Regions from separate parts of the Ilumatobacter fluminis genome, predicted to be linked through region 2. Evidence: predicted binding sites of a transcription regulator. Region 2 holds the regulator's gene; the other holds the start of a gene.
The links. The regulator LexA, encoded in region 2, represses DNA repair genes until DNA is damaged. The targets are predictions, from matches to a motif close to CGAACNNNNGTTCG.
Positions count from the first base shown of each region.

Region 1: BDK89_RS15785 (error-prone DNA polymerase) is a predicted target of LexA. The motif match lies at 1,961-1,974, and genes of this name have one in related genera.

Region 1 covers NZ_SOAU01000001.1:3,488,838-3,492,919, reverse strand. The annotation lists gene BDK89_RS15800 (hypothetical protein) at 1-211, opposite strand, end outside; gene BDK89_RS15795 (SHOCT domain-containing protein) at 224-709, opposite strand; gene BDK89_RS15790 (AAA family ATPase) at 765-1,856, opposite strand; gene BDK89_RS15785 (error-prone DNA polymerase) at 1,987-4,082, shown strand, end outside.
Region 2 covers NZ_SOAU01000001.1:3,010,619-3,014,700, forward strand. The annotation lists gene BDK89_RS13620 (dihydrofolate reductase family protein) at 1-548, shown strand, start outside; gene nrdR (transcriptional regulator NrdR) at 573-1,025, opposite strand; gene BDK89_RS13630 (LysM peptidoglycan-binding domain-containing protein) at 1,156-1,566, opposite strand; gene lexA (transcriptional repressor LexA) at 1,793-2,425, shown strand; gene BDK89_RS13640 (hypothetical protein) at 2,456-3,430, opposite strand; gene BDK89_RS13645 (aminotransferase class I/II-fold pyridoxal phosphate-dependent enzyme) at 3,441-4,082, opposite strand, start outside.

The sequences.
Region 1 (4,082 bases), 480 kb from region 2:
ACCGGTCGACCGCCCACCGGGTGTCGGGATGGTCGGGGAACGACGCGCTCGCGACCTCGGGCGTGTGGGCGGCGGCTTCGGCGAGCGAACCCGGCGTCGGCGGATCGCCCGGCGCCGCGAGGTCGTGAAAGTGGAGTCCCTGCTCGCGGTTGACGACAGCGACCTCTGCGACTTTCCAGAATGCGTCCTTCGCCTTGTCGAAAATGCCCATTGGCGTCTCTCCTCACGGGTGCTGATGCATGATGCGGGCCTTCTCGGCCGCGAATTCGTCGTCGGTCAGGACCCCGTCGGCGTGGAGCGCGGCTGCCCGCTCGAGGAGCGTGAGCCGGTCATCGGCCGTGTTCGGCGATGCGGTGTCGGGTGTGGTGTCGTGTCTGGTGCCGTGTGTGGCGTCGATGCCGCCGGCGTCGATGATTGCCTGGGCCTGTGCGTCGATGAGGCTCTGGCGTGTCGGGGCCGTGTCCCAGTCGATCTCCCACCTTTTCGGGTTGCCGCGATCGACGGTGACCGGGAGGACCATGCCGGCCTGTGGGATGTTGACGCGTTTGACCATCATCCCGGTGTCGATCTGCTGCGGTGCGACGCCCGGTGCCTCGATCAGCAGTTGCAGTCGGATCCGCATGATTCGGCCCTGACTCTCGGTCGGGACGCCGACGCCGAGGACCTGAGCGTGTCCTGCGACCGGGTCCTTGATCTTCTTGCCGAACATGGGCAGCAGTGTGACAGCGATCCTTCGGGTGCGATTCGGGCGCACCTGGGGTGGCTCAGAGGGGGAAGCGTCGGCGGATCCAGTCGGCGTAGACGGGGTCGACGACGCGCCAGGCGTTGCCGGCGCGCATGATCTCGCCCTGGTCGACCAGGCGGTCGCGGCTCGATTGGCCCGATCCGGCGGTGAGGCCGATCACCGCTGCCGCGGCACCGAAGATCGGCTCTCCGTTCGACACCAGGCGGAGCAGTTTCTGGTCGTTGGCCTGACTGTGGGCGAACAGGGTCTCGTTGGCCATGTCGGTCTGGCGGCGGACGTGGTCGAGCGCGATGCCCCACAGATCGGCCCGGAACGGCTCGTCGGGCACGGCGTGTCGCCATGCGGCGTCGGCGAGCTGCATCGACCGTTGGGGGTGGCCGCCGGTGAACTCGATCAGTGACGACGCCAGGTTGCCCGGGTCGCGGTCGGTCGACCGGAAGCCGTGGTCGACGATCTGCCGCAGCGCACGGGGTGTGAGCGGTCCGACGTCGACGAGCTCGGCCTGGCCGTAGAACGGTCGGGCGACGTCGGTGAACATCGCCCGCATCAGCGACAGCTGCGATCCGGCGAAGATCAGCCCGACGTCGCGGACGTGGTGCTGCAACTTGGTGCGGAGCAGGCCCGCCGCGCCGTCGACCCGGTCGATGCCGCCGAACTCGTCGAACACCACGAGCATCGGCGTGTTCTGGGCAGCGGTCACGAGCCCGTCGAGCAGGTGGTGGACGACGGCGAGGGCGTCGGGCTGGTCGCTGCCGCGACGGCTGAACATCAGCTTCACGAACCCGAGGTTGATCTCGCCGGCGGAGATGAAGTGATGGAGCCGGTCGAGTGCCGGGCCGCGCACCGACGCCAGTGCGTGATCGAGCCGGACGGCGAGATCGGCGGTGGACGACACCTCGTACAGGTCGACGTGGACGACGGTGGTGCCGGCGTCCTCGAGCTCGGCGCCGACCCGGTGCAGGATGCTGGTCTTGCCGAATCGGCGCGGGCCGAGCAGGGCGGTGACCCGGCGTGCCGTGACCCGCTCGATCAGGTCGCCGACGAGATCGTCGCGACCCTGCACGTGGCGGGCGTCGAGCGGGCCCTGGAACGGGAACGGCGATTCCTCCATGTCCCAACTGTACGCACAGGGGTAGGCGACAGCTACGTCGTGAAGTAGGTAATCGCTACGTTCTCACGTACCTGTTCCTCCGTGAGCAGGCAGGTTGCGGTCGGCGAACATTTGTTCGATACTCGCGACCTTGGGTTTCAACAATCCGTCGTGGAGCTGGAACGAGCTCGAAGCCGAGCTGTCCGGGCGCAACGCCCAGTTGCGTCGCGACGGTCGCGCCCCCGGCTCGCTGTCGTGGAACGCCGGCGGCGACTCGCCCGCCTGGGGTCGCAAGCGCCAGGCGTTCGAACCCTCCCTGACCAGGGTGGCGGGCGCCGTCCCCTACGCCGAGTTGCACTGTCACTCGAACTACTCGTTCCTCGACGGGGCGTCGCACCCCGAGGAGCTGGCGACCGAAGCCGCCCGGCTCGGGCTCGAGGCGCTCGCCCTCACCGACCACGACGGGTTCTACGGGGTCGTCCGCTACGCCGAGGCGGCACGTGCGGTCGGGCTGCCGACCGTGTTCGGGGCCGAGATCACCCTCACACCGGGCCTCGGCGTCGACCAGCACGTCGCCCGTGCCGAGAGCGACACCTTGTTCCAGGTCGACACCGGTGAACTGCCCGACGCCCACGCGCCCGACCCGCACGGCACCCACCTGCTCGTGTTGGCCGACGGGCCGACCGGCTACGCCCGGCTGGCACGTGCGTTGAGCAACGGCCACCTGGCGGGGGAGAAGGGGGCACCGCAGTTCACCTTCGCGGACGTCGCCGACCAGGTCGCCGGCAACTCGTGGGTGCTCACCGGCTGCCGCAAGGGGGCCGTGCCGGAGGCGCTCGTCGACGCGGGCCCGGCGGCGGCGCGACGCGAACTCGAACGGTTGGTGAGCGCGTTCGGGCGCGATCGGGTCCTCGTCGAACTGTGGGACCACGGCGACCCGCTCGACACCGCCCGCAACGACGCCCTGGCCGAACTCGCCCATCGGGTCGGGGTCGAGTGCGTGGCGACCAACAACGTCCACTACGCCACCCCGTCGCAGCGCAAGCTGGCGACCGCCATCGCCGCCGTGCGCGCCCGGCGCAGCATGGACGAACTCGACGCCTGGCTGCCCGCCTGTTCGGGAGCCCACCTGCGATCGGGCGCCGAACAGCTCAGCCGGTTCGCCCGCTACCCGGGCGTCGTCGAACTCGCCGCCGAGATCGGCCGGGCCGCCGCGTTCGACCTGTCGCTCGTCGCGCCCGACCTGCCGCCGTTCCCGTGCCCGACGGTCGACGGACGGCAGCTCACCGAGATGGAGTACCTCCGCCACATCGCCGAAGAGGGCGGCCGACGGATGTACGGCGAGCGACCGGCACCCGCCTCCGTGGCGAACGGAATGATCGTGGAGGACCTGAGCCGACGGGCACGGGCCTGGCAGACGATCGACCGCGAACTCGACATCGTCGAACAGCTCGGCTTCCCCGGCTACTTCCTCGTGGTGTGGGACCTCGTCGAGTTCTGCCGTCGCAACGACATCTACTGCCAGGGCCGGGGGAGTGCCGCCAACTCGGCGGTCTGCTACGCCCTCGGCATCACCAAGGCCGACGCCGTCTCGCTCGGCCTGCTGTTCGAACGGTTCCTGTCCCCGGAACGCGACGGCCCGCCCGACATCGACATCGACATCGAGAGCGATCGCCGCGAGGAGGTGATCCAGTACGTGTACGAGCGCTACGGACGCCACCACACGGCCCAGGTCGCCAACGTCATCACGTACCGCGCCCGCTCGTCGATCCGTGACATGGCCAAGGCGCTCGGCCACTCGACCGGCCAGCAGGACGCCTACGCCAAACAGATCGACGGGTGGGGCGGTGTCGAGGCCACCCGCGCCCAACCCGACTGCACGATCCCCGAACCGGTGCTCGACCTCGCGGCCGAGATCGAGGACGCACCCCGCCACCTCGGCATCCACTCGGGCGGCATGGTCATCTGCGACCGACCGGTCATCGAGGTCTGCCCGGTCGAGTGGGGCCGCATGGAACGCCGCAGCGTGCTGCAGTGGGACAAGGACGACTGCGCCAACGCCGGCCTCGTCAAGTTCGACCTGCTCGGCCTCGGGATGCTGTCCGCGCTCCACTACGCCGTGGATCTGATCGCCGAACACCGGGGCTACGACGTCGACCTCGCCACCATCCCGCAGGAGGACGAGGTGTACGCCATGCTGTGCCGCGCCGACACCGTCGGGGTGTTCCAGATCGAGTCGCGCGCCCA
Region 2 (4,082 bases):
ACGGCGCATCCGGCGGCCTCGGCAACGCCAACGACCGGGCCGTACTGGCGACGATGCGGACCGTCGTCGACGTCGTCATCGTCGGCGCAGCGACCGCGGCCGGCGAGGGCTACGGCCCGCCGAAGCGTCCCGACCTGCGGATCGGCGTCGTGACGAACAGCGGCCGCATCGATGCGACGTCGCCACTGTTCACCTCGGGCGCCGGATTCGTGATCACGAACGAGCACGCCGAGATCCCGAGCGGCGTCGACACCCTGCGGACGGGCGGTCGCGAGGTCGATCTCGTGGCGGCCGTCGAACGCATCCCCCACCTGATCCCCGGCGTCACCCACGTCCAGGCCGAAGGCGGGCCGACGCTCAACGGGGCGCTCGCCGCCGCCGATCTCGTCGACGAGATCTGCCTGACGGTGTCGCCCCACGTCGTCGGTGGCGATGCCGCACGGCTGACATCAGGCGCTCCGGAACGGGGCCTCGGGTACGAGCCGGCGCACGTGCTGCTCGACGACGAGGGCTATCTGTTCACCCGCTGGGTGCGGCGACGCGACTGATCGGCGCGGCGACCGGCGCCGGCGTCAGGAGAGCTTCTTGAGCAGCTCGAGTTCGCTCTGGAAGTCGGCGGCGCCGTCGAAGTTCTTGTACACCGAGGCGAAACGCATGTAGGCGACCTCGTCGACGACTCGGAGCCGCTCGAGCACGGCGAGCCCGATCCGGCTGCTGGTGACCTCACCACCGTCGAGTCGGAGCTCGTCCTCGACGGCGCTGGCGAGCTCGGCGATCGTGATGTCGTCGACACTCCGGCCCTTCGTCGCCGCCCGCAGACCGTGGACGATCTTGTCGCGGTCGAACGGCTGCGTCGTACCGTCCGACTTGGTCACGACGAGCGGCAGCTCTTCGACCCGTTCGTAGGTCGTAAAGCGGTAGCCACACCCGAGACACTGACGACGACGGCGGATCGCCGACCCCTCGGCCGCCAGGCGCGAATCGACGACCTTGGTGTCGTCGGCGTGACAGGACGGACAGTGCACCCGGTCGAGGTTACTGCGGCGACGCCGCGCTCACCCCGACGATCCTCGAGCCGACCGCCGCCCGTTCGGCGATCACTCAGTGACGCTTCAGCAGCTCGGCTCAGCGGTTCGGCACGGCAGTTCGGCGAGATCAGGGCAGGACGACGATCTGGCCGACGTGGATCGTGGCGCCGCCGTTCAGGGCGACCAGTTTGTCGACGTACTTGACGAGCGAGATCTCGCCACGGTGTTCCTGGGCGATCGTCCACAGCGAGGCGCCCGGCTGGGCGACGACGGAGCTTCGTGCCGGCTGGCTCACGGCAGCGGAGGCAGGTACGCCGCCGGAGCCGGCCAGCACGTCGTACGTCGTGACAGCGCCCACCGCGACGAACGCGGCCAGGGCGGTTCCGACGACGGCTCGGCGCCGGCGATACGTGGCCTCGCTGACACGGCGGCGAGCCGGACGGCGCTCGACGGCGGGAACCGTCGACGAGTCACCGCCGTGGGTGCGACCCCGCTGCGGGGCTCGTGTCGTGTGCTGCAGGCTGATCGTGGCGCTCATCTCGTCTCCCAACTGACGATCCAGTGCTCGGTGGTGGTGCTGGTGGTGCTGCTCAGGCGCCCGGCCGGGTGACCGAACGACTGTACGTCGAACAGTTGTACCCGAACGACCGTTCGCTCGTCAACCCGAAAACGGACATTTGTTCGACGAACGGGTGCGCGATTCGGAACACCTGTCCGACGAACGGGTGTTTGACCTGGTCGGCGAACGTCTGTACGATGTCACCATGGCCGAAAAAGCGATCAGTCGTCGTCAACGAGAGATTCTCGAGTTCATCGAGTCCCAGACCCGCGACCGCGGCTTTCCGCCGTCGGTCCGCGAGATCGGCGAGGCGGTCGGCCTCACCTCACCGTCCACGGTGCACAGCCACCTCAACACCCTCACCAAGATGGGGTACCTGCGCCGCGACCCCACCAAGCCCCGTGCGATCGAGGTGCGGTGGGATCCGAACTCCGGTGTGGCGATGGAGCGGCGACCGGTCCGTCACGTGCCGCTCGTCGGCGACGTCGCCGCCGGCACCGACGTGCTCGCCCAGGAAAACGTCGAAGAACTGTTCCCGGTCCCGACCGACTTCACCGGCGATGGCGAACTGTTCATGCTCCGGGTCCGCGGCGAGTCGATGATCGACGCCGGCATCCTCGACGGCGACTTCGTGATCGCGGCGCAGCAGTCGACGGCGAGCAACGGCGAGATCGTCGTCGCCGGCATCCCCGGCGACGAGGCCACGGTCAAGACCTACCGCCGCGAGGGCGATCAGGTCGTCCTGGTACCCGCCAACTCCACGATGGACCCGATGGTGTTCGGGCCCGACGAGGTCACGATCTACGGCCGGGTCGTGACCGTCATGCGCCGCCTCTGATCGGCGGCCGCCGACCGACGGCGCTCACCATCACGCCGACGTGTCGTCGTCACTCGACGACGACACGTCGGCGTCGTCGCGTTCGGGCGACGGTTCGAGATCGCTCGGCCAGGCAACGGCCGACGATGAATCCGGCGCCGGAGCGGGCGCCGATGGCGATCCCGGCGAGACTGCCGAAGGGTCCGGGCGTGGCGTCGCTGCCGACTCGGTCGACGGCGAGTCGACGTCGGGGGTCGGCACGACCAGCGGCGGTGCGGTCGTCTCGGCGTCGGGAGCCGACCACGGCTCGGCGACCCGTCGCTCGTCCGGCGCCATGGGATTGACCGGAACCTGGCGGACGTCGGGCGACGCGGGCGGCCACGATCCGTTCTGGGTCTCGGCGCGCCGGGCGTGGTCGCGTTCGGTCACGCCCCAACCGGGATCGGCGAGCCCCGTGAAGGTCGCTGCCTTCTTCGACCGACGTGCCGACAGCCACAGCAGGAAACCGCCGAGCACGAGTCCGCCCGCCACGGCGGCGATCGCTCCCTGTCGCAACTGTTCGACGCCGTCCTGCGGGTCGCCACCGATCGCGGCGACGATCGCCGGATCGGCACCCAGGACGCTGATGCGGTACTCGCCGGGTTCGGGGATCGTGATCCGAGCCACCGAGGTGCCACTGCCGACGTCGAGGTCGTACGAGACGCCGTCGTCGGCGACCCGGGGCACCTCGACCCCGGTCGTGGTCGTCACCGTGAAGGTGAACGGCCGTCCGGGCAGAGTGCTCGGCTGGCACCCGTCGACCGGGGCGACGATGCCGGACAGTTCCTCGAACACGTAGAACTCGCCCGGCTCACCGAACGTCAGCGTGGTCGTGCAGCCGGTGACGGCACGAGCGAACGACTCCGCTGCCGATTCCGGCTCGCGGTCGGCGAGGACCCAGAGGACACCTCCGCCGACGAGTCCGGCGCACAGCACCAGCAAACCGATCGCCGCGATGACGCCGCGTCCGTGTCCTCCCTTGGGCATGTGTGGCCTTTCAGTCAACGCCGAGTCGCTGGGCGATCTCGGCGATCCGCTCGTCTGGTTGTACCACGGCCACCCGCACGTAGTCAGCACCCGCGGCGCCGTAGAAGTCGCCGGGGCTCACCAACACGCCCGCTTCGCGCGCCAGGCGTTCGGTGAACTCCCATGCGTCACCGACTCGGAACCACAGGTAGAAGCCACCCCCGGGCACCTCGATGTCGTACCCCGACCAGCGGCTCAGCACATCGGCCAGATGGACGAGCCGCGTCCGATACCGCTCACGCTGCACCTCGACGTGTTCGTCGTCGTCGAGCGCCACCACGCCGGCGGCCTGCACCGGGCCCGGCACCATCATCCCGACGTGCTTGCGGACCTCGCGCAGGTAGTCGACCAGGTCGGCGTCGCCGGCGTAGAAGCCGAGCCGGGCACCGGCCAGGTTCGACCGCTTCGAGAGTGAGTGCACGGCGACGACGCCGTCGGTGCCGTGCTCGAGGATGGTCCGACCGTGGCCCGTCCACGTGAACTCGACGTAGCACTCGTCGGAGAAGACCGGCACGCCGTGTTCGCGACCCCACGCTGCGGCGGCTCCGAGATCGTCGAGGATGCCGCTCGGGTTGCCCGGACTGTTGACCCACAGCAGCAGCGCCCGTTCCGC